4 regions of the Cobetia sp. UIB-001 genome follow, and region 3 is predicted to be linked to each of the others. Evidence: predicted binding sites of a transcription regulator. Region 3 holds the regulator's gene; each other region holds the start of a gene.
What was found. Region 3 encodes sigma-54, which starts transcription at its own class of promoters, with help from an activator protein. Its sites were predicted from a motif close to TGGCACNNNNNTTGCTNT; they were not measured.
Positions count from the first base shown of each region.

Region 1: the regulator sigma-54 is predicted to act here: its motif matches at 2,625-2,642, upstream of HA399_RS08150 (DUF3305 domain-containing protein).
Region 2: the regulator sigma-54 is predicted to act here: its motif matches at 3,181-3,198, upstream of HA399_RS06920 (ammonium transporter).
Region 4: the regulator sigma-54 is predicted to act here: its motif matches at 1,352-1,369, upstream of speB (agmatinase).

Region 1 covers NZ_CP058244.1:1,937,046-1,941,330, reverse strand. Annotated here, with positions in the region: gene HA399_RS08165 (helix-turn-helix domain-containing protein) at 1-217, shown strand, start outside; gene HA399_RS08160 (substrate-binding domain-containing protein) at 512-1,561, opposite strand; gene HA399_RS08155 (formate dehydrogenase accessory sulfurtransferase FdhD) at 1,561-2,496, opposite strand; gene HA399_RS08150 (DUF3305 domain-containing protein) at 2,705-3,262, shown strand; gene HA399_RS08145 (DUF3306 domain-containing protein) at 3,259-4,044, shown strand.
Region 2 covers NZ_CP058244.1:1,635,175-1,639,459, forward strand. Annotated here, with positions in the region: gene HA399_RS06910 (sensor histidine kinase) at 1-210, opposite strand, end outside; gene HA399_RS06915 (DUF1989 domain-containing protein) at 501-2,951, shown strand; gene HA399_RS06920 (ammonium transporter) at 3,303-4,285, shown strand, end outside.
Region 3 covers NZ_CP058244.1:819,665-823,949, reverse strand. Annotated here, with positions in the region: gene lptC (LPS export ABC transporter periplasmic protein LptC) at 1-432, shown strand, start outside; gene lptA (lipopolysaccharide transport periplasmic protein LptA) at 541-1,119, shown strand; gene lptB (LPS export ABC transporter ATP-binding protein) at 1,123-1,860, shown strand; gene HA399_RS03450 (RNA polymerase factor sigma-54) at 2,094-3,542, shown strand; gene hpf (ribosome hibernation-promoting factor, HPF/YfiA family) at 4,203-4,285, shown strand, end outside.
Region 4 covers NZ_CP058244.1:2,243,454-2,247,738, forward strand. Annotated here, with positions in the region: gene HA399_RS09400 (sigma-54 interaction domain-containing protein) at 1-1,084, opposite strand, end outside; gene speB (agmatinase) at 1,498-2,448, shown strand; gene HA399_RS09410 (YjiH family protein) at 2,789-4,105, shown strand; gene HA399_RS09415 (5-guanidino-2-oxopentanoate decarboxylase) at 4,181-4,285, shown strand, end outside.

The sequences.
Region 1 (4,285 bases), 1.1 Mb from region 3:
TGACTTCCCCGACTGGGTGCGTCACGACGGCGAGGAGTTCCTGATGGTATTGGCGGGCAGTATTCTGCTCTATTCGGAATTCTATGAACCCCTGCCGCTGGGCGATGGCGACAGCATCTATTTCGACTCCGACATGGGTCACGCTCTGGTTTCTACCAGCGAAGAAGATGCCATCGTGCTGTCGGTGTGCACTCGCAATGATTCGGATCCGAGCTGAGCTGATTTGAAGTGAGCTGGGCTGTGTTGACGTGAGCAAAGCTGAGCTGAAATAAGCCACATGACGCGCTGGCGAGAAGCTAAACCGTAAAGATAGCCTTCACGCGAGCGTCACCTGGCCGATCCATTCAAAACAATGACTTGCTTGACCATGCTCGCCGTCAGCCCGAAATAAAAAAAATCGCCCACTAGCCATGCGCTAATGGGCGATTTTTCTGGATGTCGTAAAGACACTCATGGCTTGCGCCGAGTCCTGACCGCCAGCACCCGCTGGGTGTTCAGCGTACCGAGCACTTCAATCGTGCTGTGCGGCATCGCCGCGCCAGATCAACTGACCGCATTCGCGCAGATCATAGCCACCGAGGGATTGCGCCAGCTGGATACCATTCGGCGTGGCCAGATAGTCCAGCAACCCCTGGAAGAGATCGCGGAAGTAGACATTGCGCGGTACCACCAGGTCGAAGGCCTCTTCACAGACCGGCACGAAGCCGAGGCCGAACTCATTGGCGGCCGACAGCGTACCGGGGCCGACGTCCACCTCGCCCCGCGCCACCATCGAGGCCACTTCACGCTCGGAATAGGCGATCGCCAGGGTGTTGAGCTGCTCGGCACGCATCTGATGGCCAGACAGCCACTCCTGCAGGAAGCGCTGCGAACCGGCCCCCTCCTGTCGCACCGCCCAACGCCGCTGCGAACCGAACAGGCCGCTGGGGTCGATGGACAGATGTCGATCGTCGTTGCGGATGATCAGCCCCTGGGTACGGCGCGCAAGCCGCACCATCACCCACTGACGATAGCCATCATGCCCGCGAATCAGCGCCGGATGACGCAGCGCCGCCTCCTCCGCACGCCCCCAGTGAATGGCGCAGACATCAGCCCGCCCCTGGCTGAGCAGATCAAGCCCCAGACGCGTGCCGGTGACGCTCATGCCATAGAAGGCGCTACCGGCGTGCTGCTGATTGAGACGCATGGAGAGCGCAGCCAGCAGCGGGTCATCACTGCCGGTGATCATCAGGCGATCCGCCAGCACACCATGATGGCTGGACTCGAGAATCCATTGCTCCACCAGGCGCCGCGGAAACAACCACTTGCCGGTCACCTTGGTCGCCGGCATGGTGCCGTCACTGGCCAGCTGATAGATCTTCTTCTCGTTGAGGTGCAGCAGGCGCGCAACTTCCTGCACCGTCAGAAAGGGGTTGTCGTGGGGGACCGGAGCCTGCCGGCCGGTGGCCGCATTCAGGGCCTCGCCTGAAGACTCAGCGACAGAGCCACCTGAAGGTGCGCCGAGTTCAGAGGAAAAGCTCTGTGAGGGTACGACGCCCAGCGGCGAAGAAAGACGACTCATCACTGCGCCCCCTTGTCATGTCCGGCTGCGCCGTCTGCTGAAGATGGCTTGCCTGACGCGTCATGGCGCGATGACTTGAGAGCGTCGCCGGCACGCAGCGGCGGGATGGCGTCCAGCACCAGCCGCTCGGCAGGGTCCACCGCCTGGAAGTGGCGCCCCTTGGCGCGCGCGATCAACAGCACGCCAAAGCGTTCCGCCAGCTCCACTCCCTTCTGCGTGACGCCCGAACGCGAGACCAGCACCGAGATCCCCGCTTGAGCCACCTTCAGTACCATCTCGGAAGTCAGACGACCGGTGGTGTAGAAGATGTTGGCCCCCTGATAATCACTGGCATCATCACTCAGGGGCGCCAACCAGCTCAGCCCCGCCAGCGTATCGACGGCGTTGTGGCGGCCGACATCCTCGATGAACGCCAGCACTTCATCATCCCGACACAGGGCGCAACCGTGAACCGCACCGGCCTTGCGATAGGTCGCGTTGTGCGCTGCCAGCGCCTCCAGCAGGCGATACAACAAGGCCTGACTGAAGGGGCCTGCGTCCAGCGCGGCCAGTGATTGGCGCTCCAGCAGATTGCCGAACACCGTGCCCTGCCCACAGCCGGTGGTCACGGTGCGCTTGCCGAGGCGCTGCTCGATATCCTCGGGCAGATGACGCGTCACCACCGAGGCGCTCTCGACTTCCCAGTCAACCTGCAGCGCCTCGAGGTCCTCAAGCTCACCCAGCAGGCCCTGATTGCGCAGATAACCGGCCACCAGCGCCTCAGGTTCGGCACCCAGAGTCATCAAGGTGACGATCTCGCGTCGATTGAGATAGATGGTCAGCGAGCGCTCGGCGGCAATGGACTGCTGATGGCGCTCACCGCGCTCATCCATGACTTCGATGTCCAGCGTGGTGGGTAGTGTGGCGCGACTGATCGCTGGCCGTGCAGAGGGCATCATGAACTCGGGTCTCCCTGATCGAGCCGGTTGGAATGGCAATTCTTGCGCTGAATCGCCGTAGAGTACCAGTCCGATGGCTGAGCTGTCCCCGCACTGACTGATGGTGACCCTGATATCGCATGCGCCGGCATGTATCTTGCACACTAGCACCATCGCAGCATTCTTTTCAGACCCGCTTGCGGGTACAGCAGTGAACAAGGAAGCCATGTCTGAATCCATCCCTCCCCGCAGTGACGACACCCGCTGGTTGAGCGTCACCCTGGCACCCACCACGCAGAAGCTGGGGCGCTTCAGCATCGACACCTGGCGGATTGCCGACCTCTCGCCCTCTGCAACGCCAGAGACGGACTCGCACGTAGCAGAGCCTGCCGCCGCTGATGAAGTAGCGCATCGCCGCATCCTGCCGCTGCAACTTCACCTGACTGAGCGCACCGATTACCGCTACAACCTGCGCTGCGAGCAGCCGCGTCTGTTCGTCCAATGCGATGAGCGCGAAGCCGACGGCATGCAGCCCCGCGTGGTGACGGCCTGTCAGGAAGTGGCATCGCATTGGATGGATGGCGACCAGCTGGTGCTGGACGTGCCGATGCCACCGGCCTTGATGGTGTGGCTGGAAGCCTACCTCGCGCGTCACGGCGAACGACTCGACGAAGGCAAGAAGAAGAAACGCAAGGGCGCCGGGCGCGCCAGTCAGGCAGAGCAGCACGCCGCGACGCCCAGCAAGCCGCATCAGCCCGGTGATGGTACGGAAAGCACGTCATGAGCCAGCATGACGATAACGCAAGTCGGGCCAATGAAGGCCTGTTCTCGCGCTGGTCACGCCGCAAGCAAGGCGACAGCCGCCGTGAAGACCAACTGGCACAGCCGGACAGCACCGAGGTGACCAAAGGCGACAGCCTCCCGCCGTCACAGGCGGGAGTCGTCTCTGACAACAGCGTTGACACCCCTGCAGCGCGCGACTCGCAGCACGAAGCCCTGGGCTGCGATAGTCCCTCCTCGGCAACAGAACACGCAGCACAACCGGCATCAGCCGAGAGCGATCAGCAGGCATCGGACGCTGACAACGCTGAAGCGCCAGTCATCGAGCTGCCAGACCCCGACACCCTGACTCCAGACGCCGACATCAGCGCCTTCATGCAGAGCGGCGTGGACCCGGCGCTACGCCAGCGTGCGCTGCGACGTATCTTCATGGGGGGCGAGCACTCGGTGCGCGATGGGCTGGATGACTACGACCAGGACTTTTCCCAGATGCGCCCGCTCGCCGAAGGTGTCGCCGACACGCTGCGCAGCTGGACCCGCAAGGTCGAAGAAGGCCTGGAAAAGCTCGATGAGGCAAGCGAGACACCCCAGGTGGATACGACGCTGGAGACAGACGACCAGATCGCCGAGCAGGCGCCTGACGGTGAGGCGCCAGTGGACGAGTCACACGCGACGCCCAGCGACGAGATACTCGAGTCGCCTGACCCGCAAGCGATACCAGCAGAAGACTCGCGCGAGCCAGCTCCCGCGTCAGATGATGACAGCGGCGTCCGCCATAAGCCGTGACCCGGGGCTGGCCCCATAAACGCCTCCATCGCCAGAGATGAGCGTGTCAGGGCTCAGGACGCCAGGGCGTCAGGATGACGCGCCGCACAACCAGCATGAGTCATTATGACCCACGAGCAAGCCGGACACGTCTGACCGAGGTCATCCTGATGCCTCATGAGTCACCCTGACGCGCCTCATCAAGGCGCACTCACTGCAACGCACATGCAAGATTCAGCATGACATGCCAACCCTTGAAGAT
Region 2 (4,285 bases), 820 kb from region 3:
TGATGGCAACGTCTCTGTGAGGTCAGCGCAGGTGGCGATGCGCAGGGTGATGGCGTCGAGCTTGGGAGTCTCGCGCCTCGCATCGCCGGGGGAGGAGTGCAGTGGCTCGTCGGTGCGGCGTACGTCGGCGCGGCGTAAATCAACCAGGGCGGCCGCCGTTCGTGCAGCAGGCACCTTGCCTTCCTTCCCTGCGCCGAGAATGACTTGCATGCGAGCTCCTCTCTCTACTTCCTGCTTCGGGGTTCTTTCTTCGGGCTTGCGATGTCGCGTCAGCAAGCTTGATGAGCAAGCTTCATGCCAGTGAACGGCTTACCCCTTCATGGGTACCTCTCTTGATGGATTGTCGCGATCTCCACTGTGAGTAAATTTAATTAACCATGAAGAACGTGGTGCGTCGCAGAAGGGGATATTCACCATCCAGGCACATCGGGGAGCAGCTTCACCCCAACACGCGTGCAACGCCGAACCCACTTGCCAAGACCACAAGAGGTATCACCACGATGGAGCTTGCAGTCGAGATACCCGCTGCCACGCCGTGCCAGCCGTATCGTTATCGAATACCCGGGCTGGATGCGCTGGCGCTTGAGCTGTCGCCGGGGGACAGCGTGCAGGTGTCATCCGTCGATGGTGCCCAGGCCTGCGAGTGGCTGCTATTGCCGCCAGGGGGCCGGGAGGGAGAGCACAGGGTGGCAGAAGCTGGAGGGGCACAAGCTGGAGGGGCACAAGCTGGAGGGGCAGAAGTTGCAGAGGCAGAAGTTGGAGAGCTTGCAGACGCAGTCGATGGACTGACACTCGCGCGCTACGCCAGCATCACCTGTCTGGAAGAACATGCCTTTGCCAGCCAGCCACAAGGGGCAGAAGAGGGTAAGGCCGAGCAGGCACGAAGCCCGTTCACCCAGCAGCGTCTGGCAGCGCTGGGAGTCGCGCAGGTGCCCCTGTCGCAGTGGCAGCGCTTGTCAGTGGCCGGGTTGCCGGCCGAGATTCGCTGGCCGCGTGAAGCGCCTGCCGCGCGCCTGATTCTGCTGGCCCCCGGTGATGACATGCAGCTCGATGGCAAGCATCTGGCCACCGAGCTTGAGGTCTCGCACTTCTGCGGGGGGCTGGTGGGGCAGGAGCAGCTGCCAGCGCCATTGGCGCCGATCAAGCAGGAGACGAGAGTCTCGGCGGGCACGGTCGAGGTCTATGAGGTCAAGCAGGGCGAGTGGATCCAGATCATCGATGTGGCGGGTCGCCAGTGCTCCGATTTCGTGGCCTTCGATGCCAATGCCTGGGCGCAGGGTGAAGAGCTGGGGCTGGATGGCGGCGCCACGCGCAGCCTGTCCGGCCACTGCATGCCTAATCCTGGGCTCTATTCGGTGTTCTTCGATCAGCATCTGCATCCGATGCTGGAAGTGGTGCAGGACACGGTGGGGCGCCATGACAGCTTTATGCTCGCCTGTTCGCCGCAGTATTACGAACATCACGGCTACCTCGGCCACGATAGCTGCACGATCAATTTCAACAACGCCTTGTCGGCGTCGCATGGCATTCAACAGCGTGCCAGCTGGCCGGCGATCAACTTCTTCTTCAATGCCTATGTAGAGCCCTGCGGCACCCTGGCGGTGGATGAGCCCTGGTCGCGCCCCGGCGACTATGTGCTGCTGCGCGCCGACCGTGACCTCATCTGCGCCTCATCGGCCTGTCCGGATGACATCGACGCCGCCAATGGCTGGGTGCCGACCGATATCCAGGTGCGCATCTACGCCGCTGAACATGATTTCCCCCGTGGGATCGCCTATCGCAATCGGCCCGAGGAATTGCCGCGCATGACACTGCCCACCGCCTTTCATCCCTGCACTTCCGCCTTGACCAAGCAGTTCATCGACTACCACGGCTACTGGCTGGCCACGCATTACGAAGGGTGGGGCGCGCGGGCTGAATATCTGGCCTGCCGCGAGCGGGTCGCGATGATGGATCTCTCGGCGCTGCGCAAGTTCGAGGTCGCCGGTCCCGATGCCGAACGCCTGCTGCAATACGCATTGACCCGCAATGTACGGCGGCTCTCCATCGGCGAGGTGGTGTACTCGGCCATGTGTCAGGAAACCGGCGGCATGCTCGATGACGGCACCTTGTTCCGCATGGGCGAGCAGACCTTCCGCTGGATCTGCGGTGACCCGGCCAGCGGCCAGTGGCTCAGGGAGCTTGCCCAGCGCCAGGGCTATCGCGTCACGGTGCGTGACTCCACTCATCAGCTGCACAACATCGCGCTGCAGGGCCCGAAGAGCCGCGAGGTGTTGGCGCCGCTGATCTGGAATGCGCGTACCCAGCCAGATGTTCAGGGGCTGGGCTGGTTCCGCTTCATGATCGGTCGTCTGTCGGGGCCGGATGGCATTCCGCTGATGGTGTCGCGTACCGGCTATACCGGCGAGCTCGGTTATGAAGTCTGGTGTCATCCCAAGGACGCCCCGGCCGTGTGGGAGGCGATCTGGGCGGCGGGTGAGTCCCATGGCATCGCGCCGCTGGGATTGGATGCCCTCGACATGCTGAGAATCGAGGCGGGGCTGATCTTCGCCGGTCATGAATTCTGCCCGCAGACCTCCCCCTATGAGGCGGGCATCGGCTTCACCGTGCCGATGAAGAGCAAGGAAGATGACTTCGTCGGGAGGGCAGCGCTGCAACGCGAGGCGCCGGAATCACGGCATCGCGTGATGGGCCTGAAGATGCACAGCAGCGAGTTGGTCAGCCATGGCGATCTCGTCTACCACGGCCGCTATCCGGTGGGCGTGGTCACCAGTGCCACCCAGTCGCCGCTGCTCGATCGCTCCATCGCGATGTGCCGCCTGGCACCGGACTTCGCAAGCCCGGGAACCCAGCTTGAGATCGGCCAGCTGGATGGCCATCAGAAGCGCCTCGCCGCCGAGGTGGTGACATTGCCCTTCCATGACCCGGAGCGCCTCAAGGTGCGTAGCTGATCTTACTGCAAGGCGGGGGGCATGAGAGGTGAGTCGCGCGCAATGACCTGCGTATATGCAGCGCCCTGCAAGTCATCTCACGGTGCATGCCGTGGCCGGCATGCCTCAATAACGCCCATCCTCATCGCAGGGAAGGCTTAATGGGCTTCATATCTGAAGAGGAGTCCTCAGTTTCAAGAATGATTCAGTAAAAACAACGAATTGCTGAGGGTGGCCAATGAGGGTCATCTGGCATGTCGCTTGCTTTATCCAGCAGGTCCCCTTGAAAAACAACAACAACCCCCGGACGGGCAGTGCCGCTTGCACAGTGAAGCGCGCTGATCCACAGGCTCCGGTAAAGGAGAAAAGACGATGGATGAAAAGACGTTGCAAAGCATATTGGATATGCATCAGGCGATGAACATCGAGGTGTTCTACTGGTGGTGTACCGCCATCATGTTCCTGATCCATGCAGGCTTCCTGGCCTATGAGATCGGTGCCTCACGTTCCAAGAATGCGTTGGCATCCGGCATGAAGAACGTGCTGACGCTGGCCTCGATCATCCCCGCCTTCTACTTCGTGGGCTGGTGGATCTACAACGCTTTCCCCAACGGGCTGATCCCCATCGAGGCGTCTGCCGCTCTGCCGTGGAGCGCGAGCATGCGTCCGGACGCCGATGACATGGGCACCGGCATCTTCTTCGCCGCCTTTGCCCTGTTCGGCGCGACCACCGGTTCCATCCTCTCTGGGGCGGTGATCGAACGCATCCGCCTGGGGGCCTTCCTGATTCTGGCGGTGATTCTCGGTGCCGGTGTCTGGATCATGGCGGGCGCCTGGGGCTGGCATCCGGATGGCTGGATGCTGCACAAGCTGGGCTACCACGATGTCGGCGCCGCCGGTGTGGTGCACGCCGTGGCCGGCTTCTTCGCGCTGGGCGTGCTGCTCAATCTGGGCGCGCGCATCGGCAAGTACAGTGACGATGGCAAGCCGCAGGTGATCGCGCCGCACAACATGCCGATGACCCTGATCGGCCTGATGCTGATCATCGTCGGTTTCTTCGGCTTCCTCGGCGGCTGCATCATCTTCAACACCGGTGACATCGGCTGGACCACCATCTACGGCAATCGCACCAACCTTTCTGCCTTCGCCTTCAATACCCTGATGGGCTTCGGTGGCGGCGTGATCGGTGCCTATCTGTCCTCGCGTGACCCCTTCTGGACCATGTCCGGTGCGCTGGGCGGCATCATCACCGTCGCGGCGGGGCTGGATCTCTACAACCCGGGCCTGGCCTTCGTGCTGGCGGTCACCGGTGGCGCCCTGATGCCGAAGATCGGCGCATTGCTCGAGAAGCGTGG
Region 3 (4,285 bases):
CAGACCCCGAAGATTCGCACCAACGACAGTGAAGACCGCCGCTGGTATGCCACGGGTGACAGTGGCGTGTTGAGCGCCGGCGGCGACACCTTCACCCTCGAGGGCAATGCCAGACTGCGCCAGCCCGATGACCGCTGGACCCTCGATACCGATGTCCTGCACTACAGCCGTGATCAGAATCGCGCCTGGAGTGACGTACCGGTCGTGATCACCCAGAATGGCCAGCATGTCGAAAGCGACAGCTTCAGCGCCGACCTCTCACAGGATTCCGCCGTGCTGCAGGGCCGTGTTCGCAGCGTCCTGCAACCCGGCACGGGCCAGAGCGAGGCCAGCAAGGAAGCCGAGCGCATCGACTCGGGCACCGACAGCACCACCTCCGATGATGGGCGCGTCAACAGCACCTTCGAGGCAGCGCCTGCCAGCGGTGAATGAACCCGCCGGGCTGGCCGTCACGCCATGACCCGCGCCGCACCACCTTCTTCTCTGCCGCTCGATGGCATCATTGCTCGGGCGGCGACCCCGTCATGCCAAGGAGCCACCATGACTTCCACGACTCGCAAGCCCTTGACGGCCTGTCGCCAGACCCTCAACAGCGGTGTCATGGCGCTCTGCCTGGCACTGGGCATGTCCACCTTCGCCCCGGCCGCCATGGCGCTGGACAGCGATGCCAGTCAGCCGATCAACATCGCCGCGGACGCCCTGTCGCTCGATGACAAGGCCGGTACCGCCACCTACACCGGCCAGGTGGAGATGCGCCAGGGCAGCATGAAACTCGATGCCAGCCGTGTCGATATCAGCCGCGCCGGCAGCGGCGAGATCTCGCTGGTCAAGGCCACCGGCAAGCGTGCCTACCTGGAACAGCAACCGGCGCCCGACGAGAAGCTGGTCAAGGGCTGGGCCGACACCATCCGCTACCATGCACTGGAGCGCCGCGTGGAGCTGGTCGGCAACGCGCGTCTCGAGAAAGGTGATGACACCTTCGAAGGCGGCTACGTGGAGTACTTCCTCGACAAGCGCCAGGTGAACGCCAACAACAGCAAGACGGCACAGCAGACCGAAGGCGGTCGCGTGCACATGACTCTGACGCCGCGCGGCGCCAATGCCAGCAAGGAAAACTGAGTCATGACTGCTACTCCGCGTACGCTGAGCGCTCGCCATCTGGCCAAGGCCTACAAGGGCCGCAAGGTGGTCAAGGACATCTCGCTGGAGATCCGCCAAGGCGACATCGTCGGCCTGCTGGGCCCCAATGGCGCCGGCAAGACGACCTCGTTCTACATGATCGTCGGGCTGGTGCGCGCCGATGCCGGCAACGTCTCCATCGATGACAAGGACCTCTCCGCTGCCGCCATGCACCAGCGTGCACGTGCCGGCATCGGCTATCTGCCGCAGGAAGCGTCGATCTTCCGCAAGCTGTCGGTGGCCGACAACATCATGGCGATCCTGGAGACCCGCAAGGACCTGGATCGCAATGGCCGCAAGGCACGCCTTGAAGAGTTGCTCGAGGAATTCAGCATCACGCACATCCGCGCCAGCGCCGGCATGAGCCTGTCCGGCGGCGAGCGTCGTCGGGTCGAGATCGCCCGTGCACTGGCCACCGAGCCGGACTTCGTGCTGCTCGATGAGCCCTTCGCCGGCGTCGACCCCATCTCGGTGGGCGAGATCAAGAGCATCGTGCGTCAACTGCGCGACCGAGGCATCGGCGTGCTGATCACCGACCACAACGTGCGCGAGACACTCGATATCTGTGACACCGCCTATATCGTCGGCGATGGCCAGATCATCGCCCACGGTGATGCGGACTCCATCCTGGCCAACCAGCAGGTGCGCGACGTCTACCTGGGCCACGAGTTCACGCTCTAGGGTCAGCGCCTGCGCTGAGTCCTCGCGAGGTAAAAGCTTCGAAAGCCGCTGCGTGATTTTATCGCGTAGCGGCTTTTTCATGTCTGACATCAGACGCATGCATGACGTCCATACCACCTTGGTGGAAACATGGCATGCAAGTTGCTTGAATATTCACGGCAACCACTTGTCAGTGCCCCGAGTCACGGTATAGCGTAGTAAGCACGTTCCTTTGCCGTGAATTGACTGACTCCATGAAACCCACCCTGCAACTCCGCCTCGGCACCTCGCTGACCATGACGCCGCAGCTCCAGCAAGCGATCCAGCTGCTGCAGCTGTCGACGCTCGACCTGCGTCAGGAGATTCAGCAAGCCCTCGAGTCCAACCCCATGTTGGAGCTCGACGAGGACTACGAGTCGCTGGATGTCGTCGAGACACAGGATTCGAGCGAGATCTCCACTGCCGACTCCTCGAGCGAGATTCCCGAGGAATACCCCCTCGACAGTGACTGGTCGGACCTCTACCAGGACCACGCCGGTAGCCTGACCAGCTCCGGCAGTGGCAGCGGGAGTGAAGAAGGGCCGGACTTCGATCGCAATACCAGCGTCGAGAGCCTGCAGGACCACCTGCGCTGGCAGCTGGCGATGACCGACCTCGATGGCCGTGAACGCCAGATGGCGGAGAGCCTGATCGATGCCGTCGACGGTGCCGGCTATCTGAGCCTGTCACTCGACGAGCTGGTCGATGGCCTGCGCGGCCAGGGCCTGCCCGGCCTCAAGGCCTCCGAGCTCGAGCAGGTATTGCTGCGTCTGCAACAGTTCGACCCGACCGGCGTCTTCGCCCGTGATCTGCGCGAATGCCTGCTGCTGCAACTGGCACTGTTGCCGGATGATCTGCCGCTGCTGGCGCAGGCGCGCCGCCTGGTACGTCAATTCCTCGAGGCACTGGGCAACGATGACCGCAAGCTGCTCAAGCGCCGCCTGAGCCTTGACGATGACGAGCTGGATCACGTCATCCGCCTGGTACGCGCGCTCGATCCGCGTCCGGCATCCGCCTGGGGCGAGCCCGCCAGCGATTACGTGATCCCTGATCTGCTGGTGCGCCATACCCGCCATGGCTGGCAGGTCGAGCTCAACCCGGAAGCGCTGCCCAAGCTGCGCATCCAGCCGGAATACGCCGCGCTGATCAAGCGTGCCGACAAGTCCGCCGACAACACCTTCCTCAAGGACAACCTGCAGGAAGCGCGCTGGCTGATGAAGAGCCTGTCATCGCGCAATGACACCCTGCTCAAGGTCGGCCGCGAGATCATGGCGCGTCAGATCGACTTCCTCGAGCAAGGCGAGGAAGGGATGAAGCCGTTGATTCTGGCCAACATCGCCGAAGTGGTCGAGATGCACGAATCGACCATCTCGCGGGTCACGACCCAGAAGTACATCCACACCCCGCGCGGCGTCTTCGAGCTCAAGTTCTTCTTCTCGAGCCAGGTCGGTGGCAGCGGCAGTGGCGACGCCCACTCAAGCACCGCCATTCGTGCCCGCATCCGCAAGCTGATCGCGGAAGAGCCGGCCCGCAAGCCTCTCTCTGACTCGCGCCTGGTCGATCTGCTTGCCAGCGATGGCATCGAGGTCGCACGTCGTACCGTGGCCAAGTACCGCGAAGCGATGGGCATTCCGTCCTCAAGCGAGCGCAAGCGTCTGGCCTGACGCGTCACCTGCGGCTGCCATGCCCTGCTTTCACCTCCACAATGGCAGCCGCCACCAACCTCAAGCGTTGGATTTTCCGCTCATCAGCCTCTGACTTCGCGAGTAGCGGTACGCCTGTCGCGCGCTCTGTCATCCCGTCAACCGCTCGTCAATTGCCCGTCATGGCCCATGACAGCGCGCAGAATGACGGCAAAAAACCGCCGTTCCGGCAGCGTCATTTACCGTCAATCGCATGTTTTTAAAGTCACTTTTGCGCGTATTGCACCTGGATGACACCCGAAGAACCTCCCGGAACGCCGCTTGTCCCACGCAATCGAAGCGCCTGAAAGGCGACGTACATGCAGGGATTGGCGACGAAAACCCGCCTTCTTGCGCGTCTTTCACGCACCACCCACCAGACGTGCCCTTGAAGTCCACTCCGTTACCCCTCACTGAGTTGAAGACAAGCACTGAGCCACGATGCAGCGCAGCGTTGATCTTTGCGCAAAGCTTGGGCATTGTCGGTACAGACGCTCACGACATCTGACGCCACTGGCAAGGGTGCGAAAACATCGCCAGACGGTGGCCGTCAAGCCTGTTGCAGAGCGTCCGATCAGGGTTTGCTCGTAGTCAAAAAGGGTTACAATTGAATGGCAACCCGCTGGATAAAGGAGCGTGTCCATGCAAGTGAATATCACCGGGCATCATGTGGAACTTACCGATCCTCTCCGCGATTACGTCAACGAGAAGCTCGCTCGCCTCGA
Region 4 (4,285 bases), 1.4 Mb from region 3:
GGAGCACATTGATGCGGTAGTAGAGGTCGAGGCGGAACTGGCCCTGCTCCACGCGGGCGGCGAGGTCTTGATTGGTAGCGACGACCAGGCGGAAGTCGGCGCGGCGGGTGGTGGTGTCGCCCAGGCGGGTGATCATCCCGTCCTGAATCACTTTGAGCAGCTTGGTCTGGGTGGCCAGCGGCAGCTCACCGATCTCATCGAGGAACAGGGTGCCGCCTTCGGCCTGCTCCATCAGGCCCGCCTTGCCACGGTTGCCCGCGCCGGTGAAGGCACCGGCCTGATAGCCGAACATCTCGGACTCGAACAGGCTCTCGGGGATGGCGCCGCAGTTCACCTCGATGAAGGGGCCGTCGGCGCGTTGGCTCCAGCGATGCAGTTGATGGGCGAAGGCCGTCTTGCCGACCCCGGATTCGCCCAGCATCAATACCGTGGCGTTGGTGGGCGCGACCCGCTTGAGCAGCAGCGCTATCTCGCGCATCACCGGGCTTCTGACCTGCAGCTCACCCAGCTCCAGCGCGGCGTCTTCGCACTCGGCCTGCTCTCGTGCTGATTGTTCACGTTGCCGCTGTTCAACCTGGCTCTGTGCATATTGCTCAGTGTCGTGGACTGATTGCCCTGCCCCCGCCATTGCCCAATCACCCTCTGCCTGACTGACGCCACCCAGCTCACCGCCGCGCGAGTTACGACGCAGGTGATCACTGAAGCGCTGCTGGAGCACCGCGTATTCCTGCTGCAACAGCTGGATATCGGTGAGATCCATCGAGCGGCTGACCACGCACTCGAGCTTGCCCGCGACGAATACCGGATGCGCCTGTGCCACCACCCGCCGCCCGGTGGCGGTGAGCTGCATCATCTGCAGCGTGCGCCCCGTGCGCAGCACCTTCAGGCTGATGGAGGGCTTGAGCACGCCGCTGGCTTCCAGCTCATGCACGTTGGCGGTACATAACTCCTCGCGGGTCATGCCATAGACCGCCGCGGCGCCGGGACTGACATCCATCACCTGGCCATCCGCATTGACCACGAAGTAGTGATCGTGAGCGGTGTCGATGATGGTCTTGAGAATCTGACGGTCGAGCTCTGACATGGCGGGCACCTCATGGTCGAGCCTGTGAATCGGGCGGGCTTTATAGCAGGTCTTTCTACTGCTTCTTTCTATCGCTTCTTTCCAGCAGGTCTTTCCAGCAGGTCTTTCTCGCACGGCGCTGAAGACACTCTCGATGATGCCCGAATGTGATCCACAAATGAATCAGCGATCCATTTTTGAATCATTAATGGCACACGAGTGATCCAGAAATGAATCACTCAGCCACCACCCTCAAATAAAACTCAATAAAATCAATAGACTAATAATTGGCATGGTTACTGCAATGCTGGGGTATGCGCCAAGGAAGATCGCCGGCTTTCATGACACTGTCCGGCCAGCCGATCAGGCGAACAATCACAATACCCCGCTCGCCGTCACGCTAGCGCGAGCGACTCAAGACTCTGGAGAGACAGATGAGCGAGTTCAATCAGCCGCTGGGCGGCAACGACATGCCACGTTTCGGCGGCCCGGCCACCATGATGCGTCTGCCGGCTCAGGAAACCGCGGAAGGCCTGGACGCCGCCTTCATCGGCATTCCGCTGGACATCGGTACCTCCAACCGTCCGGGCGCACGTCTCGGCCCGCGTCAGATCCGCGATGAATCGCGCATGCTGCGCCCCTACAACATGGCCACCCGCGCCGCGCCCTTCGACAGCCTGCAGGTGGCGGACATCGGCGATGTGCCGATCAATACCTTCCACCTGCCCAAGAGCATGGACATCATCGAGCAGTTCTACGATGAGGTGCTGCGCCACGACTGCGTGCCGCTGACACTGGGCGGCGATCACACCGTCACCCTGCCGGTGCTGCGCGCCATCGCCAAGAAGCACGGACCGGTCGGCCTGATCCACATCGATGCCCACGCCGACGTCAACGACCACATGTTCGGCGAGCCCATCGCCCACGGCACGCCGATTCGCCGCGCCCAGGAAGAAGGCCTGCTCGACAGCAATCGCGTGGTGCAGATCGGCCTGCGTGGCACCGGCTACTCCGCCGATGACTTCGACTGGTGCCGCCAGCAGGGCTTCCGTGTCGAGACCGCCGAGATGTGCTGGTTCAAGTCACTCGCCCCGCTGATGGCCGAAGTGCGCGACATGATGGGCGACCGTCCGGTGTACATCACCTTCGACATCGATGGCCTGGACCCCTCCGTCGCCCCCGGCACCGGCACCGTGGAAGCCGGCGGCCTGACCATGCCGCAGGGCATGGAAATCGTGCGCGGCGCGCGTGGCCTCAACATCGTCGGCGGTGACCTGATGGAAGTCTCCCCACCCTACGACACCAGCGGCAACACCGCGTTGATGGGCGCGACCCTGCTCTACGAGATGCTGTGTGTACTGCCGGGCGTGCAACAGCGCGACTGATCCACGAACGACCCACGAATGACCCGCTGTCCTGCTGTACCCGCGCCGGGGGCCCGTCCCGCCCTCGGCGCACACAGAATCACCCGAGACGATACGGCATGATGCATCACACAATGCTCGGCTAGAGCCTGACCATTACAACAAGATCTAGGTGACCCGAATGACAACCAGCATCGACTCCGCGGCGGACCATACGCCGCACCGCGCTATTTCTGACTCTGTCTCAAGTTCCGTATCAAGTTCTGGCTCAGGTGCTGAACAGCCTGAAACCGCCAAGCCACACAAGGCGCAGAAAGACCTCATCGCCACCCGCCCCGTGCCGCTCACGGCCAGGGGACTGATGAAATTCCTGGTGCCGTCACTGCTCGGCGTCAGCTTCTTCCTGGTGCCGTTCAGTGTCGGCGACACCATCAACATCGGCATGGGCCTGATGGCCGATTGGCTCAAGGCCACGCTCGGCAGCGCCTTGCCCGCCATCGCCGTCGCGGTGCTGTGTCTGTCGGTGATCCTCACCGGCTTCGTCAAGCTCGCCAAGCCGGCCTGGGCACGCCAGGGCTCGGCGCACGAGCTGTTCGACGTCTCGCCGGTATGGTTCGCCATGCGCGCCCTCGGCGCCATCTTCGCGTTGATGACCTACTTCCAGTGGGGGCCGACCCAGGTCACCGCGGCCTTCACCGGCGGCGTGATGCTCAATGATCTCGCGCCGGTGCTGCTGACCTTCTTCTTCTTCGCGGCCATTCTGCTGCCACTGCTGGTCGACTTCGGCTTCATGGAATTCATCGGCAGCCTGGTGCGCCGCCCGTTCCGCGCCATCTTCAATCTGCCCGGGCGCAGCGCCATCGATGCCACCGCCTCGTGGATGGGTTCCGGCACCGTCGGCGTGCTGATCACCACCCAGCAGTACGAGCAGGGCTTCTACAGCAAGCGCGAAGCGGCGGTAATCGCCACCAACTTCTCGGTGGTCTCGATCGCCTTCGCGTTGCTGGTCACCAGCTTCATGAACATCAATCACCTGTTCGTGCCCTTCTACCTGACCGTCGTCATCGCGGGCCTGATCGCCGCCGTCATCGTGCCGCGTCTGCCGCCGCTGTCGCGCAAGCGTGATGATTATCATGAGCCGGTCGGCTGTCAGATCAGTGAAGAGAACCAGAGCGACTGTGGCGTGCTGCGCTACTCACTGGGCATGGCGGTCGCGCGCGCCGAGCATGCGCCGGGCCCGCTCAAGCTGGTGAAATCGGCCGGCTTCAACGTGGCGGACATCTTCCTCGGCCTGCTGCCGGTGGTGATCGCCATCGGCACCGTGGCGCTGATGCTGGCCGAGTTCACGCCGGTGTTCACCTGGCTCTCCTACCCGATGATTCCGCTGCTGGAACTGCTGCAGATTCCCCACGCGGCAGAGGCAGCCCCGGCGACGCTGGTCGGCTTCGCCGACATGTTCCTGCCGGCGGTGCTGGCCAAGGACATCGACAGCGAACTGACCCGCTTCGTGATCGCCTGCCTGTCGCTGACCCAGTTGATCTACATGTCCGAGATCGGCGCCCTGCTGCTCAAGTCGAAGATTCCGCTCAAGATCTGGGAACTGGTAGCCATCTTCGTACTGCGCACGCTGATCACCCTGCCGATCATCGCCGGTATCGCGCATCTGTTCGTGTTCTGAGCCAAGCGGGCACTCAACTTGTTTCTCATCTCATACGGGAGCACCACGGTGCTCCCGTCATTGGAATAACCTGCCATGACCTGTGCTGAACTCCTGATCCGACTGCTGCGTGACACCTACGGCGTCGACACCGTCTTCGGTATTCCCGGCGTGCATACCGTCGAGCTCTACCGTGGCCTG